DNA from 3 places in the Pedobacter sp. GSP4 genome. Region 2 is predicted to be linked to each of the others. Evidence: riboswitches for the same ligand, from Rfam matches in the RefSeq annotation. Region 2 holds a riboswitch; each other region holds the start of a gene.
What was found. A riboswitch is a leader RNA that binds a small molecule or an ion and turns the genes downstream of it on or off. The one in region 2 is predicted to bind S-adenosylmethionine.

Region 1 (5,521 bases), 530 kb from region 2:
TTTCAATCAAAAAGCCATCGTGGCCGTATTCTGAATGAATGGCTGCAAATTCGGCATTGGTGATATGGTCGGCCAGGTATTTCTGTTCAGAGATCGGGAACAAGAAGTCGTTTTCAATTCCGATAACCAGCGTATTGGCCTTGATCAGCTTTAAGGCATCAGCAATGCTTTTACGGTTACGGCCAACGTTATGGCTATCCATTGCCTTGGTTAAATAATAGTAACTGTAGGCATTAAAGCGGTTGATTAATTTTTCGCCCTGATAGTTCTGATAAGAAGAAGCCCTGAAATTGTCGGTTTTATCATTAACGCTTTCTACCTGCGTACTGCCGTAGGCGGTGTAGGTCCTGTAACTTAAAAGCGCAATACTTCTGGCTGTTTTTAAGCCTTTACTACCACCGTTCGGTTGATTTGCATAGAATGTTCTATCGGTTGTAATGGCAAGGCGCTGACTTTCGTTAAAGGCAATTCCCCAAGGTGAGTGAACTGCATTGGTAGCCACCAAAATCAGGTTTTCAATCTTGTTGGGTTCAGAAATTGCCCATTCAACAGCTTGTTGCCCGCCTAAAGAGCCCCCTATTAAAAGTTTGATATTATCTACCTCCAAATGTGTAGCCAAAAGCTGGTGCGCCGAAACAAAATCGCGGATGGTAAACTGCGGAAAAGAAAGATAGTAAGGCAATCCATTAACCGGATTTGTACTTAATGGATTGGTAGTTCCGTAGTTAGAACCCAAAACATTTGCACAGATAATATAATGATCGTTAGGGTTAAACAGTGCATTTTGCCCAAACAAACCTTCCCACCATTCAAAAACATCGGCGTTGGCCGTAAGTGCATGGCATACCCATATTACATTATCTTTCTTTGCATTTAATTTGCCATAAGTTTGATAAGCAATCTGTAGGTTGCGGATCTTTTTACCACTCTCTAACTTAAATTGTTTATTGTAATTATATGTTGCTCCAAAATTGCTTGAAGCAGTTTTTGAAGTATTGTTATTTTTACTGTTATGCATTTTGTAATGTTGTTGTTGTTAATGGCCGATTAAGGCTTAATGGGTTTAGGCCTGTAAGCTTTCTGTAGGTACTTTAGCATTTATAGCTGCAAAAGCCTGTTCAAAATCGGCTATAATATCATCAATATGTTCAATACCGACCGATACCCTTAGTGCATTTGGCTTAACGCCGGCCGCAAGTTGTTCTGTTTCACTTAATTGTTGGTGTGTAGTAGCCGATGGCTGTATAATGAGTGTTTTCGCATCGCCAACATTGGCTAAGTGCGAAACCAATTTTAAGCTATCAATTACCTGTGTTGCATTTTCCTTACTTCCTGCTAATTCAAAAGATAATACCGCACCAAAACCATTGTTTAAATATTTTTTAGCCAGGTTATTGTATTTGCTGCTGGCCAAGCCCGGATACTGTACATCTTTTACCAAAGGATGGTTTTCTAACCAGGCGGCTAGCGCTAAAGCATTATCTACATGGCGTTGAACGCGCAGCGATAAGGTTTCCAGTCCTTGTAATAAAAGAAAAGAATTAAAAGGAGATAGGGCAGGTCCTAAATCTCTCAAACCCTCTACACGGGCGCGGATAATAAACTGGATATTGCCAAATGGTCCGCCGATGCCAAAAACATCGCTGAAAACCAAGCCGTGATAACCTTCGGATGGTTCAGAAAATTGCGGGAATTTTCCATTTCCCCAGTTGTAATTTCCTCCATCCACAATAACACCGCCAATGCTTGTTCCGTGACCGCCAATCCATTTTGTAGCCGATTCTACTACAATGTTTGCACCATGCTCTAATGGTTTAAACAGGTAACCTGCAGCACCAAATGTATTATCAACTACTAATGGGAGATCGTATTTTTTAGCTATAGCGGCAATTTTTTCAAAATCAGGAACACTAAATGCAGGATTGCCAATAGTTTCTAGATATATGGCTTTGGTTTTATCGGTAATCTTCGCCTCAAATTCTTCTGGAACATCAGGATTTGCAAAATCGACGTGTATGCCCAAACGTTTAAAAGCTACTTTAAACTGATTGTAAGTGCCTCCGTAAATGTGTGTTGAAGAAACAATGCTATCGCCTGCTTCTAATATATTGTTTAAAGCGATAAACTGAGCTGCCTGTCCAGATGCTACTGCCAAAGCTGCCACACCGCCTTCTAATGCGGCAATTCTTTTTTCAAAAACATCGTTGGTTGGATTCATGATCCTGGTGTAGATGTTTCCAAACTCCTTTAGTGCAAATAAATTGGCACCGTGTTCGGCATTTTTAAATCCGTAAGAGGTGGTTTGATAAATCGGCACCGCCCTTGAGCCTGTTGTTGGATCTATTTCTTGGCCGGCGTGCAGTTGTAAAGTTTCAAATTTATATGATGTAGACATGTTTTTCGTTTTAATTGTTGTTGATTAGATACCTATTGTGGTTTGGGATAATCCTAAAACCTAGCAGGGCGTATCCCGATTTCTCGGGACCTTCCAGTTTGAAAGAAACAAAAAAGGAAGATTTTTAAATTACTGTATGCAACAGCACATACAAGTAACCGCAGGCATATCGCAACAAATAAAAGAAATAGAAACCTGTTCTACTGTTTTAAGGTTTAGACTGGGTTCGCTAAGCGATTGAAGATTTAATGTTTTCATCAGTTCTAATTTATATCTCCAAATAACACCATGTTATCCGGTCAGGAATTGGCACCTTCTCTTTCTGAGGGTTGCCAGTGGGTCATGGAGCCAGTCTCTCGCCACTTCTTTATAAATCAACCCGTGAAGATTGACTTTTATTTAGCTTTCCGCCAAATAATATTTCAAATGTCTGAATTTAATTTTAATCCACAAAATAAAATTTCGAATTTGCATTAACTTATTGAAAATGAATTGAGTAATTTTATAGTTTAACAACTGTCTAAACTTTTAATATGAAGTTAACGCTTAAAATTTTATGTTTGCTTAACCTATCTAAATCTATATCTTATGAAAAATACCAAAACACTTTGCCTAGGAGTGTTATTTACCGTAGCCAGTTTACAAAATGTTAACGCCCAATTTGGCGGCTTAAAAGATAAACTGTTAAAAGTGGGCACTGCTCAGGGTGCTAAAGCCTTAGGGGTAGATAAATTTTTAAAACAGCCTGCGGCCATTACAACCAGTTTTGAAGATGTTAACCGTGAAGGCGAGAAACTGCCTGATTTTATTACTTCATTAAATTTGAAGGCGCAGCCCTTATATCTGTTGCCTAAAGCAGCTGATGGAGGTTTTATACTCTGCGAAGGTTTGTATGAAATGACCAATAAAAGCTATTGCTTAAAGGCCGGAACTTTTGCCCCTTCGAAAGGCGATGGCTATATGTTTGCGCCGGTTTTAGGGCCCAAAGAAGAAATTGTGGTTTCGATATTAAAAAGTGCAGAAAAGCACCCCGATGTAGAGCAACATGACATACAGGCGCTCTTATGGACCATTATTGCACGAACAAAATTTGCCGATTTTAACGGACAGGTAAAATTAACAGCCATTAAATTGCTTACACCAACACAGCTTACGCAATTAGAAGGCGGTGCTTTGGGCGTTCTGCCATTCGATGTAATGGAGAAAGCAAAAGAACAGTTGCCTTCTGGTGTAAGGGCAGTTTTTGAGGCTGAAAATAACATCCGCCAATTGGTAGCTTCCGGCAATTATACTTATGCCGATATGGAAAAATATGCAATTATTGCGGGTATGGCGCCACCAAGAAGTGATGTGCCAAGCGGTATCTGGACTAAACACCCTGATGGTTACTATGTACGTTATTTTCCTTCAGGCTACTCAATAACCAAAGTTCAGGTGTATGTGCCCAAAGAATTATTGGCAAACGGAAATAAACTGATTTATGATGCCGCAGGCGATATCGCCTGTCCGGCCAATACCGGTTCGCAGCGCTTGGCGCAAACGAATGAGCCACTGGAGGCTAATTATTCACTTAAACTGACTACTATTTGTAATCCTAAATAAATTTTAAGCCCCGCAGATTTTTAAAACCTGCGGGGCTATACTTAATTTATGCGCTGTAATCCTCATTACAAACGAGGATTACCGAGAAGTGCATTTTTAATGTACATTGGATAGAGATACATACAGCGATAAAATCGCTTTTCAAATGCATCCAGATTAAAAACGATTATTATGCATCGTAATTTCTTTTAGCCTAACGCTTGCGCTAAGTCGGCAATAATATCATCTACATGCTCCAATCCGACAGAAATACGGAGCAGGTTTTTTGGGGTTTTACTATCTGGCCCTTCAACCGAATAACGGTGTTCAATTAAGCTCTCTACACCACCTAAGCTCGTGGCCTGCGCAAATAGCTTCACTTTATTAACCACCTTGCTTGCTGTCTCCACATCGCCTTTTACCAAAAAGGACATCATGCCACCAAAATCTTTCATTTGTTTCTTGGCAATTAGATGTTGTGGGTGGCTTTCCAGTCCAGGATAAAAAACTGCCTCCACATTTGGGTGATCATTTAAATAATCTGCTATTTTTTTTCCGTTTTCGCAATGCCCTTTAATGCGGTAGGCTAAGGTTTTGATACTTCTGGTTAGTAAAAAGCAATCGAAAGGAGAGGGCACGGCACCACCAGTTTGTTGTACATTTTTAATTTTCTCCCACAGCTCATCTTTTTTTGCGGTAACCAGAATGCCGCCTAAAATATCACTATGCCCGCCTAAATATTTCGTACTGCTGTGCATTACAAGATCGGCACCCAATAAAATAGGATTCTGTAAAATTGGTGAGGCGAAAGTGCTATCGCAGGCAAAAGTAATGTTAGCAGCTTTGGCAATTTTACCAATTTCGGTTATATCCGTAACCTTTAATAAAGGATTGGAAGGCGTTTCAATCCAGATTAACCTGGTGTTGGGTTTTATAGAAGCTTTCACCAGCTCCAGATCTGTTTGATCGATAAAATCAAATTCCAATACATCGGCAAATATAGTAAGCAGCTGTTTTTTAAAGCCCCAGTACATATCATCAGGCGCAATAATGTGGCTTCCGGCTTTTAAAGCTTGAAATAACGACATGCCCGCTGTATTACCTGAAGAGAAGGCTGCTGCATCTTCACCGTATTCTAATTTGGCTACAGTGTTTTCTAAAGCAGACCGGTTAGGATTGCTTACCCTGCTATACATATGCCCACCCGGGTACCCACCATGTTCATCGCGAAAAAAAGTTGTGGAGAGATTAATTGGTGGGGTAACATCGCCAGTTGTGCTTTTTACAAGATTAGAAGCGTGAATAGCAAGGGTTTCGGGTTTCATGATGATTTATTTTGATGGAAATAATATTGCGATGCAATTTAATAATTTGGCGCTAATTTAAGCTTCGTATTGGTTTTGGCAAGATTTATGTAACAGGTTTGATGAAATTTAAATTAAACAAAAATGAAAAGATTATTTATAGCTATCGCAATAGCATGTTCTACCCTAGTAATGTTACAAAGCTGTAATACTGCAAAAAGAGTAACTGCAGGTGTAACCG
Region 2 (5,521 bases):
TCCATTAAACGATGGATAGAAGTATGATCTGTTCTGCGCAGGCAAGGTAGACGACCAATCGTTACGGGCGGTGATGTTGGCAAAAAGATAGTTTCTAAAACCAATTTGTCCGGAAGCATAAACGCTGTAGGATTTTAATTTACTGTAGTTGTTTGATGATACCAATGGATCTCGGGAGTTTTTAAGCGTATAAAGTCCGGCAACGGCCAACCTCGATGCACTTTGATCGTTCTGCTCGATATAACGGGTGCGGATATTGCTTCCGCCCAATAATTCCAAACTGAAATCGTCGTTCAACTGCTTGTTAAAGTTTAAGGTCGCATCAGTATTACTTTCGCTTACCGTAAATGCACTTTCGGTATACGAGCCAAAAGGTGTTCCGTTGGTGCCGTAAGCAATTTTAACTTTACGCCTATCGTTGTAATAATCGGTACCAGAGCGGAAATTAAATTCTAAACCATCAATAATTTTATAGTTTAAACCCAGGCTTCCGATAATCCTGTTGCGGCTTTGGGCAACCGTGTTTTCATAAGCTACCCAATATGGATTGCTGTAGTAACTGTTGTTCCAGTTAAAAGTGTTCCCATTTTCATCAAGGTAATTCTTTAACTGGTTAATATCTACCTGACGGCCGAACCAGGTAAACTGGAGCATGGTGCTTGTTGAGCGCGAACCACCCGTACCCGGTAAATTATCAGAATTAAGTTTGCTGTAATTTGCATTTGCGGTTAAACTTAATTTCGGGGTTATTTTTAAGGTAGTGTTCAATACAAACGAATTTTTCGCCTGACCAGAATTTGGGATTACCCCAACCTGTTTGAGGTTATTGTAAGATAAGCGGTAATCGTATTTTTCTCCGGCATCGGCAACCGATACGCCGTTATTTAACGCATATCCAGTTTCAAAAAAATCGCGTACATTATCCGGATGCGCTACAAACGGTACTGCTACCCCTTTCGAATAAAACTGCGGAATCAACCTTCCATCAAGCTTAGGGCCCCAGCTTTCATCAACACCATCGTTAGTACCTGCTCCCTTGCCATCAACATAACTAAATTTACCTTCCGAGCCCTGGCCAAATGCATTTTGATATACAGGCAAGGTAAGCAGCGTTTCGATTACAGCATTGGAGTTAATGGCAATGCCCAGTCCTTTTTTAGATTTACCCGTTTTGGTTTTAATAAGGATAACCCCTGCCGCAGCCCTCGAACCATAAAGCGCAGCGGCGTTTGGCCCCTTAAGCACACTGATCGATTCTATATCTTCTGGATTAATATCTGATATTGCATTGGCATAATCTCTTGCCCCTGCCGAATTTAACTGCGAATTATCAACCGGAATCCCATCAACCACAAATAAAGGCTGGTTGTTGCCTGCTATAGAGGTTTCTCCCCTAATTACCACTCTTGATGAGCCCATGCTCCCCTGGCTATTGGTTACCCTTACACCCGCAATTTTTCCTGCAAGCGCATTTACCAGGTTAGATTCTTTGGCTTCAGCTAAATCCTGTCCTTTTAATTCCTGAACAGCATAACCGAGCGATTTCTTTTGACGGGAAATACCCAGTGCCGTAACCACTACTTCATCCAACGAATTATCACTCGATTGCAGAATAATGGAAAGAGGACCGGCATTTTTGTTGAGCAGTATTTCCTGGCTTTTAAAACCGATGTATGAAAACACCAAGGTACTATTTGCAGGCGCACTGATAGAAAAAGCGCCCTTATTATCAGAAATGGTGGTTTGCTTGGTTTCTTTGATTAAAATAGAAACGCCGGGCAGTGTTTCGCCATCTGCCGACTTTACCGTTCCGGTAACTGTTGAATTTTGCGCGTAAAGCTTTTGCACAAAAAAGAGCAGCAAGATAAACGCTATTGATTTAAAATTTTTAAACATGTGTGTGTGTAGTTAATGATGAGTAAAAGGGTAATAATTTGGCATAGCGATTCCACCACGGCCTAAAACCGTATTACCTCAAAAATGGAAATCACTGTAAAATGAGCCTGAAAAAGCCTGTTAAATCAGATTTGTTTTAACAGGGCATACGCATTCGGAAGTATGCCGTGCAAATTGGATAAATAGCTTTTAGTAGGTCTGTTTTTTTCATCTGGAAATGATCTTTAATAAAATAGGTTACCATCAAGAAAGCATTGGCACAAAAAAAAGCACCCCCCACCAAGTCAGAAGTGCTCCATATATTTTTTATAGGGATAACGCAAACTACTGACTTAACTACCCCAGTTTCTGCTGGGATGGAATTAGCACCATTTCCAATTTAAAAATCAGATGGTTGCTAAGGCTTCATAGGGCCATTCCCTCCGCCTTTCTTGATAAGCATTTTTAAATAACTGCTGCAAAGGTATAATTTATTCCATTTATCCTATAGTTTTTATAGATTTTTATTCAAATATTTTTTCTTTCCCTATTTCGGCCTTATATTTGTCGACTAATTTAGTCGATTAATACAATCCCAATGAACATAAAATCCCTATTTACTGCCGCACTGGCCATATTAACCTCCATTACTTTTGCTCAGGATCAACCGGTTTTGGCCAATAATCAACAGGCAAAAGACAAAGAGAAAAAAACAAAAGCATTTGTGGCGCTGGGTATCTGGCATGGCCTTGCCAAAGTAAAGGAAGGTTTGGATATTCCCTTCAACTTCGAGATTAACGATAAAAACGGGCAACAGAAACTGTATTTCCGCAATGCGGAAGAAAGGTTTGAAGGTGGTTTGGTAAAGCAGACTGCAGATTCGCTTTTTGTAAAACTCGACCAGTTTGATAACGAGCTGGCTTTTGCGCTTGTAGATAATGATCATTTATCGGGTACTTTAAGAAAACAGGATAAAGCAGGAAAACCCTTAACCATTTTGGCCGAACGTAAAAATTACAGGTTTGAAACGCTAAACAAACCGGCTACAGCAGATTACTCGGGCACTTACGATGTTGTTTTTAAATTGCCAAATGGCAAGGAAGAAAAAACAGTTGGCCTATTTAAACAAAAAGGTAACAAACTCACGGGCACTTTTTTAAGGGTAACCGGCGATTCGCGCTATCTGGAAGGTGTAGTAGAAGGCAATGAATTTCAGCTTTCGAGCTTTATTGGCTCCTCTCCTGCCTATTACAAAGGTACCTTTCAAAAAGATGGCTCATTAACAGGCGAAATTTTGGGCGCAAGGGGCAGCCAGCCCTTTACCGGCATTAAAAACAAAGATGCAGCCCTACCCGATGCCTATAAACTTACCTACCTTAAACCGGGCTACAAAACCCTTGACTTTAGCTTTCCGGATGTGAACGGAAAAAAGATTTCGCTAAAGGATGATAAATACAAAAACAAGGTGGTTATTTTAACCATTACCGGAAGCTGGTGCCCTAACTGTGTAGATGAGGCCAGCTTTATTGCCCCTTGGTATAAGGAAAATAAAAAGCGTGGCGTAGAAGTGATTGCTTTGCATTACGAACGCTCAACCGAGCCAGAATATGCAAAAAAAGTAATGACCCGTTTCCGCGAACGTTTCGGGATTGAATACGACCAGGTGATTGCCGGTACCGCTGATAAACAGGTAGTAGCCGAATCATTACCAGCACTCGATTCATTCCTCTCCTTCCCAACAACCATCATTATCGATAAAGAAGGAAATGTTGCACAGATCCATACCGGCTTTAACGGACCTGCAACTGGGAAATTCTATGATGAATTTATCAAGGAATTTAATACAGAGATTAATACTTTGTTGAAGAAATAAACGGGATAAATGCTTAAGCATCGTGATGCTACATTTCGATGCTTAAGTTTAAATTGATACCAAAGGTGATCATCCAATTCAGCAATAGCCGTTTATAAATTTAACACCCTAAAACAATTATTCCTTTTTGTTTACCAAAAAGTGAACAATCCTACAGGCATTTCCTGTACTGTTTTTATTCTTATCGGCACTGATTTTTAAAGTCAGCACATGCTTTTTAAAAGGAAGGTCATCAGCTAAAAGCAAATACCATGGCAAATGCAGGCTACTGCTCCATTGGGTAAACAAATCCAGTTTTTGAAAGGATTTTCCGTCAATGGCATATTCAATCATACCTGCATCTGCGCCCGAAACGATAGAAATACCAACAGCAGAGCCCTGAAACGGGAAAGATATGCTTGCACCAGGTGTAGTGGCCACCAACATTGGTACATGTACAAAACCTGGTCTGGCACCTAAACCATCCGTTGGGGTCCAATCTTTAACCATTTCCCAGCCTTTTCCTAATTTGGCCTGTTCAATCGGTACGTAACCCGCATTGGTAAAACTCCCGGTATTTAAGTTTTTAAATGGATATTTCTGCTGCTCAGCTGGGTAGCGTTCAAAAAGAGTTTTAAACAACAACCTTTTTATTGCCGAAAAATAAAGTTCCTGCCCATAAACCGCAGGATGTAGATCTTTAAAATCATACGTCCAGCTAAACTCTTTATTGGCTAGTTTATCGTGTACCATTTTGGCCAGGTTAATGGATGGCAGATGATAATATGCTGCAACCTTTTCATGATTCTGTATCTCTACAGGTATTTTTCTGCTACTGTAATCATTATTTTTATCCGGATCTGCGAAAGACATCATCACAATATCCATAGCAGGATTTGCTTTTTTGGCCTGTTTAATAATACCTTCGAGCGCCCTCACCTGCGTGAGGCTATCGGTGCCATTAACGCGGTCGTTCACCGCTGCCTCTACAAACAATAAATCGACCAGGTTTAACTGTGGCAAATCAGTCGAAATCCTAAAAACATGTGGCAAACTACCTAAAGATGGTATGGCGGCCCTGATAAACTTAAATTCGGTTTTGGGGAAGCTTTCTGTTAAATAATTGGCCGTTTTATCGCGCCAGCCATCGTTAAAAGTAATGGAGCCACCAACAAAAGCAACAGTTACAGCTTTACCTGAAACCAGTTTTTGATGAACATGTTCAATTCCGTTCCGGATGTTGAGGTACTTATCCTGTTTGATTTCGTTTTTAATGGGATAACTATTCTTCATTACAAAATCAGCCCATTCAGCAGCTTTATCAATCGGAAAATGATGCCCCTGCAGATCCTGTGGTCCGCTAATTACCGGAAAAACAGTTGCCGGACCGTTTAAGGCCAAATAATTATTGATTAAGGGAGAGGTATTTTCTGCAACGGGTACAATTTTATCTTCATTGGAAACCACGTGTAAAACCGGAACCCGATAGGCAGCCATCCCGTCAAGGTTGTTTAAAGGAATATCACGATAGGTACCTGCGGTTTCTTCTGTTAATTGTAAAACCGCTAAGCACTGTTTCCAGCTATTTATATCGCCTGCGCCTTTGCCCTTGCCCGCTGGCCAGCTCATGATATCGCACACAGGTGCTTCTGCATAAATGCACGAAACTTTATCAGGGTTTCTTTTGGCCCACCCATATGCGTAAAGCCCACCGCGGCTTACGGCCTCTAATGCAGGCTTAGGTGCAAATGATAAACTATCTACCAAATAAAAATAGCTTTTATCCCACACCTG
Region 3 (5,521 bases), on a different contig from region 2:
ATTTTTTAACTGCATTTTCTTGCCTTTTGTTTACATTTTTTCATATAATTTAAATATAAGAAGAGCCCCCCTAAATTTTATCACAGATATTTTTGAATTTTTAGGGCAGTTTTTAGAAAGAATTTACCGAATTTTATCAAAATTAAATTTATGAACAGAGTTACCGAGCAAGAATCTAACTACAACCACATCGATCAGATGTCGGTGTTGGAGGTTTTGCAGGGCATTAATAACGAAGATAAAACTGTAGCCTTTGCAGTAGAAAAATCTTTGCCTCAGATCGAAAAGTTAACTTCGGCAGTTGCCGAAAGAATGAAAAAAGGCGGTCGCCTTTTTTATATTGGTGCAGGCACAAGTGGCCGTTTAGGTGTGGTAGATGCATCAGAGTGTCCCCCTACTTACGGTGTGCCTTTTGATTGGGTAGTGGGTATTATTGCCGGTGGAGATACCGCGATTAGAAAAGCAGTAGAATTTGCCGAAGATGATGCTGAGCAGGCCTGGAAAGATCTGCAGGAATTTAACATTAACGAAAAAGATTGCCTGGTTGGTTTAGCGGCTTCGGGTACTACACCATACGTAATTGGCGGATTAAATACCGCACGCAAGCACGGTGTTTTAACAGGCTGTATTGTTTGTAACACAGGTGGGCCTATTGCTGCTGAATCGGATTTTCCGGTTGAGGTGGTTGTTGGACCAGAGTTTATAACAGGTTCTACCCGCATGAAATCCGGAACTGCCCAAAAATTGGTTTTAAATATGCTGAGCACTACCGTTATGGTGCAATTGGGACGTGTAGTTGGCAATAAAATGGTCGATATGCAGTTAACCAATCATAAGCTGGTAGATCGCGGTACACAAATGGTGGCCGATGAGCTGAGCATTGGTTATGATGAAGCTGCTGAATTACTAAACCGTTACGGGAGCGTACGTAAAGCGGTAGAAGCAGGACAACATTAACAAATGATTGAAGGATAGAATGACTGAATGATTGATTGACTGAATAATTGAATGAGAGAAGGATTGAAGGATAGAACGGATGATGTTGGAGAAGAAAGAAACATTCACGCATTCAAAGTTTAATCCATTAATAATTAAGATAATTGATTGAGAGAATGTATGATGGTGGAAGGGAAAACATTCACTCATTCAAAATTCACTCATTCAATAATTAAAACTGAAAGAATGAACGATTGATGGAATGATAATGGGGATATGGAAAAACATTCACTCATTCAAAATTCACTCATTCAATAATTAAAAATGCATGCACGAGATTGAGCCTTATTACCAGTGGAGAGATGATTATATTTCGGCAGAGGATGAGCGTTCGCCATTTTACAACACCGAATATTCAGAGCTTTATTTCGATAAGCAGATTTACAACTTTTTATTGCACCCACAGTGGGATGAATTCGGTTCAAGCACACTTTACCTCAAGGTGCTGTATGCCGATTACGACCGCAGTTATGCCATTATAGAGTTTATCGGCGAGTGGAACGATGCCATTAACAACGATATTATGCTGTTAAAAAGGGATATTTTAGAGCTGATGATGGATGAGGGGATCAATAAATTTATCCTGATTGGTGAAAATGTGCTGAATTTTCATGCTTCTGATGATAGTTACTACGAAGAATGGTTTCAGGAAGTAGAAGATGGCTGGATTGTTGGTGTCAATTTTCAGCAACATGTAATTACCGAATTCAGGGATAATAACATCGATTATTACATTAACTTTGGTGGAGCTTTTGATAACCTGCCCTGGCGTACATTAAAACCTTTACAGTTCTTTAAAAAAGTTGAAGAACTACTGACAAAAAGATTGAACTAAATATTTATTTTTATATAGTTAAATACACAAAATTTAAAATGGAACAACAAAATTATCAATATCAAGACAACAGTGTTTTTGTACAGGAAAACACCATTTCTAAGAAATTTTTTGCAAATGTATTCTTATGGATGTTTGTTGCATTAAGTTTATCAACACTTGCTGCCTTTTACATTTCTAACAGTGAACCAGCTTTACGTGCTTTGATCAATTTCGAAACCGGACAAAGAACAGGTTTAGGTTATGTTGCCATGTTTGCACCGCTGGGCCTTGTTTTATTAATGGGCGCCGGTTTCAATAAATTATCTTACGGTGCGCTTCTGGGCGTATTTGTACTTTTCTCATTGCTTTTAGGCGTGAGTTTAAGCTTTATTCTCTTGATTTATACCGGTGCATCTGTAATTACGTGTTTTGCTGCAGCTGCCGGTATTTTTGGTATTATGGCCGTTATGGGTTATACCACAAGTATCGATTTAAGTAAATTTGGCCCAATCTTAATGGTAGGTGTAGCAGGTTTATTTATTGCCGGTATCTTAAACATGTTTATCAAAAGCGAACAGTTTAGCTTAATCATGGCTTTTATCGGCATTGCTGTATTTACGGCACTAACCGCTTACGATGTACAGAAAATCAAAAGAATTGGTATGGGCATCCAAGAAAGTGGAGAAGCCATTCCAGAAGCAGATACCAAGAAATTGGCCATCATGGCTGCGCTAAATCTGTACTTAGATTTCATCAATATCTTCCTTTTCTTATTGCGTATCTTCGGAAGCAGAAAATAAGCAATTTAAACAGAACAATATTCTTAAGGCTGTGCAGTTTTGCATGGCCTTTGTAATTTTATTTGGCAGCAAAGCGATAATTTTTGGAATTGATGTTGCTTTGTTGCATTTTTGTATGCTTATTAAGAAAGACGGAGGGATTAGACCCAACGAAGTCTTAGCAACCTGTAACCTACAAGGTGCTAAATTCTATTCTGCAAATAGCGGGAAAAGATAAGTTTAGGATTACGATTCACGTACCAACTTTTTAAATAAGCCTTTTAGGATGTAAAATGTATAACGGAAGATGTATAATACGTCTTGCCATATTCCATTTTACATCCACATTTTACAAAACAAATGGGTATAAGAGAAGAATTAGAAAAACGTATTTTGGTGATTGATGGCGCTATGGGCACCATGATTCAGCGATATACCTTAACAGAAGAAGATTTTAGGGGGGAGCGATTTAAAAACCATCCCTGTGATGTAAAAGGCAATAACGATTTGCTTAACATTACACGCCCGGATATTATAAAAACGATACACCTGGAGTATCTGGCGTCTGGTGCCGATATTATCGAAACCAATACGTTCAGTACACAGCGCATTTCCATGGCCGATTACCAGATGGAAGACCTTTCTTACGAGATGAGTTTTGAAGGTGCGCGGGTAGCTAAAGAAGCTGTTAACGAGTTTATGGCTGCCAATCCCGACCGTAAGTGTTTTGTAGCCGGTGCAATTGGGCCAACCAACCGTACCCTATCTATGTCGCCAAATGTAAACGACCCAGGTTTTAGAGCTGTTTATTTTGACGAATTAGAGGCTGCCTACTACGAACAGGTACGCGGTTTGGTAGATGGTGGTTCGGACGTATTACTGATTGAAACCATTTTTGATACCTTAAACGCTAAAGTGGCTATTGTAGCCATTAAAAAATATGAAGAGGTTATTGGGCGTAAGCTGGAAATCATGATTTCCGGTACCATTACCGATGCCTCAGGCCGAACGCTTTCTGGTCAAACCGCCGAAGCTTTCTTAAACTCGGTAATGCATGCAAAACCATTAAGTATCGGTTTTAACTGTGCTTTGGGTGCTAAAGAAATGCGCCCGCACATCGAAGAGCTGGCCGCAAAAGCAGGCTGTTATGTTTCGGCTTATCCAAACGCCGGTTTACCTAACGAGTTTGGTGCTTATGATGAGCAACCGCACGAAACCGCGCACTTGGTTGATGATTTTATCGCATCGGGCTTTGTGAATATTGTTGGTGGCTGCTGCGGTACCACACCCGAGCATATTGGCTGTATTGCCAAAAATGCCAGGAAAGCTGCCCCGCGTAAACTTCCTGTACTCGAACCTTACATGCGTTTAAGCGGATTAGAGCCGGTAACCATTACGCCCGAGAGTATTTTTGTAAATATAGGGGAGCGGACCAATATCACCGGATCTCCAAAGTTTTCTAAACTCATTTTAGGTGGCGATTACGAAGCTGCATTGGCCGTGGCCTTACAACAGGTTGAAGGCGGTGCGCAGGTAATCGACGTGAATATGGACGAGGGGATGTTGGATTCGGAGGCGGCAATGACAAAATTCTTAAACCTCATTGCTTCTGAACCCGATATAGCCAAACTGCCGATCATGGTCGATTCATCTAAATGGTCGGTTATTGAAAATGGCTTAAAATGCCTGCAGGGCAAAGGGATTGTAAATTCCATTTCTTTGAAAGAAGGAGAAGATAAATTCCGCGAAAGTGCACGCAAAATTATGCAGTACGGTGCCGCGGTTGTGGTAATGGCTTTTGATGAGCAGGGGCAGGCCGATAATTACGAACGCAGAAAAGAAATCTGTAAAAGAAGTTACGATATCCTGGTGAACGAAATCGGTTTTCCACCTGAAGATATTATTTTCGATCCGAATATTTTAACCGTAGCAACCGGTTTGGAAGAGCATAACAACTATGCAGTCGATTTTATAAATGCCACCCGATGGATCAAAGAAAATCTGCCCTATGCAAAAGTAAGCGGTGGTGTATCTAACATCTCATTCTCTTTTAGGGGCAATAACGTGGTCCGCGAAGCCATGCACTCTGCATTCCTTTACCACGCTATTCAGGCAGGTTTAGATATGGGTATTGTAAACGCCGGTATGCTCGAGGTTTATCAGGAAATTCCGCCCGAATTATTGGAAAGGGTAGAAGATGTACTCTTAAACCGTAGGGAGGATGCCACTGAGCGCCTGGTAGAATACGCCGATACCGTAAAATCGAAGGGTAAGGAAATTGTTAAAGATGAGGAGTGGAGAAAGGGATCAGTAGAAGAAAGGCTATCCCATTCTTTGGTAAAGGGTATTGTCGAATATCTGGACGATGATGTGGAAGAGGCAAGGCAAAAATATGCCCGTCCGATACAGGTAATTGAAGGCCCGTTGATGGATGGGATGAATATTGTGGGCGATTTATTTGGAGCCGGAAAAATGTTCCTGCCCCAGGTAGTAAAATCGGCCAGGGTAATGAAAAAGGCAGTGGCTTATTTATTGCCATTTATTGAGCAGGAAAAACTCGATAACCCTGATCAGGATCAGAACTCATCAGCAGGAAAGGTATTAATGGCCACGGTAAAAGGCGATGTTCATGATATTGGAAAAAATATTGTTGGCGTTGTACTGGCCTGCAATAACTTCGAAATTGTAGATATGGGCGTAATGGTTCCTGCACAGGATATCATCAAAAAAGCCAAAGAAATAAACGCCGATATTATTGGCTTAAGTGGTTTGATTACGCCTTCGCTGGATGAAATGGTTCACTTTGCCAAAGAAATGGAGCGCGAAGGTTTTACCATTCCATTGATTATCGGTGGCGCTACAACTTCACGGATCCATGCTGCAGTAAAAGTGGCGCCAAACTATTCTGGTCCTGCCATCCACGTCCTCG

Region 1: linked by a shared signal. The riboswitch ahead of ACS5PU_RS04760 (O-acetylhomoserine aminocarboxypropyltransferase/cysteine synthase family protein) and the one ahead of ACS5PU_RS06850 (SusC/RagA family TonB-linked outer membrane protein) in region 2 are both predicted to bind S-adenosylmethionine.
Region 3: linked by a shared signal. The riboswitch ahead of metH (methionine synthase) and the one ahead of ACS5PU_RS06850 (SusC/RagA family TonB-linked outer membrane protein) in region 2 are both predicted to bind S-adenosylmethionine.

Annotation. Positions count from the first base shown of each region.
Region 1 is NZ_JBPZIR010000002.1:264,351-269,871, forward strand. It holds gene ACS5PU_RS04755 (homoserine O-acetyltransferase family protein) at 1-1,018, opposite strand, end outside; gene ACS5PU_RS04760 (O-acetylhomoserine aminocarboxypropyltransferase/cysteine synthase family protein) at 1,064-2,395, opposite strand; SAM riboswitch class I at 2,661-2,771, opposite strand; gene ACS5PU_RS04765 (hypothetical protein) at 2,984-3,997, shown strand; gene ACS5PU_RS04770 (trans-sulfuration enzyme family protein) at 4,186-5,301, opposite strand; gene ACS5PU_RS04775 (hypothetical protein) at 5,425-5,521, shown strand, end outside.
Region 2 is NZ_JBPZIR010000002.1:798,135-803,655, forward strand. It holds gene ACS5PU_RS06850 (SusC/RagA family TonB-linked outer membrane protein) at 1-1,896, opposite strand, end outside; SAM riboswitch class I at 2,226-2,337, opposite strand; gene ACS5PU_RS06855 (peroxiredoxin family protein) at 2,474-3,748, shown strand; gene ACS5PU_RS06860 (GDSL-type esterase/lipase family protein) at 3,866-5,521, opposite strand, start outside.
Region 3 is NZ_JBPZIR010000005.1:47,901-53,421, forward strand. It holds gene murQ (N-acetylmuramic acid 6-phosphate etherase) at 151-957, shown strand; gene ACS5PU_RS14320 (hypothetical protein) at 1,265-1,831, shown strand; gene ACS5PU_RS14325 (Bax inhibitor-1/YccA family protein) at 1,870-2,613, shown strand; SAM riboswitch class I at 2,730-2,833, shown strand; gene metH (methionine synthase) at 2,953-5,521, shown strand, end outside.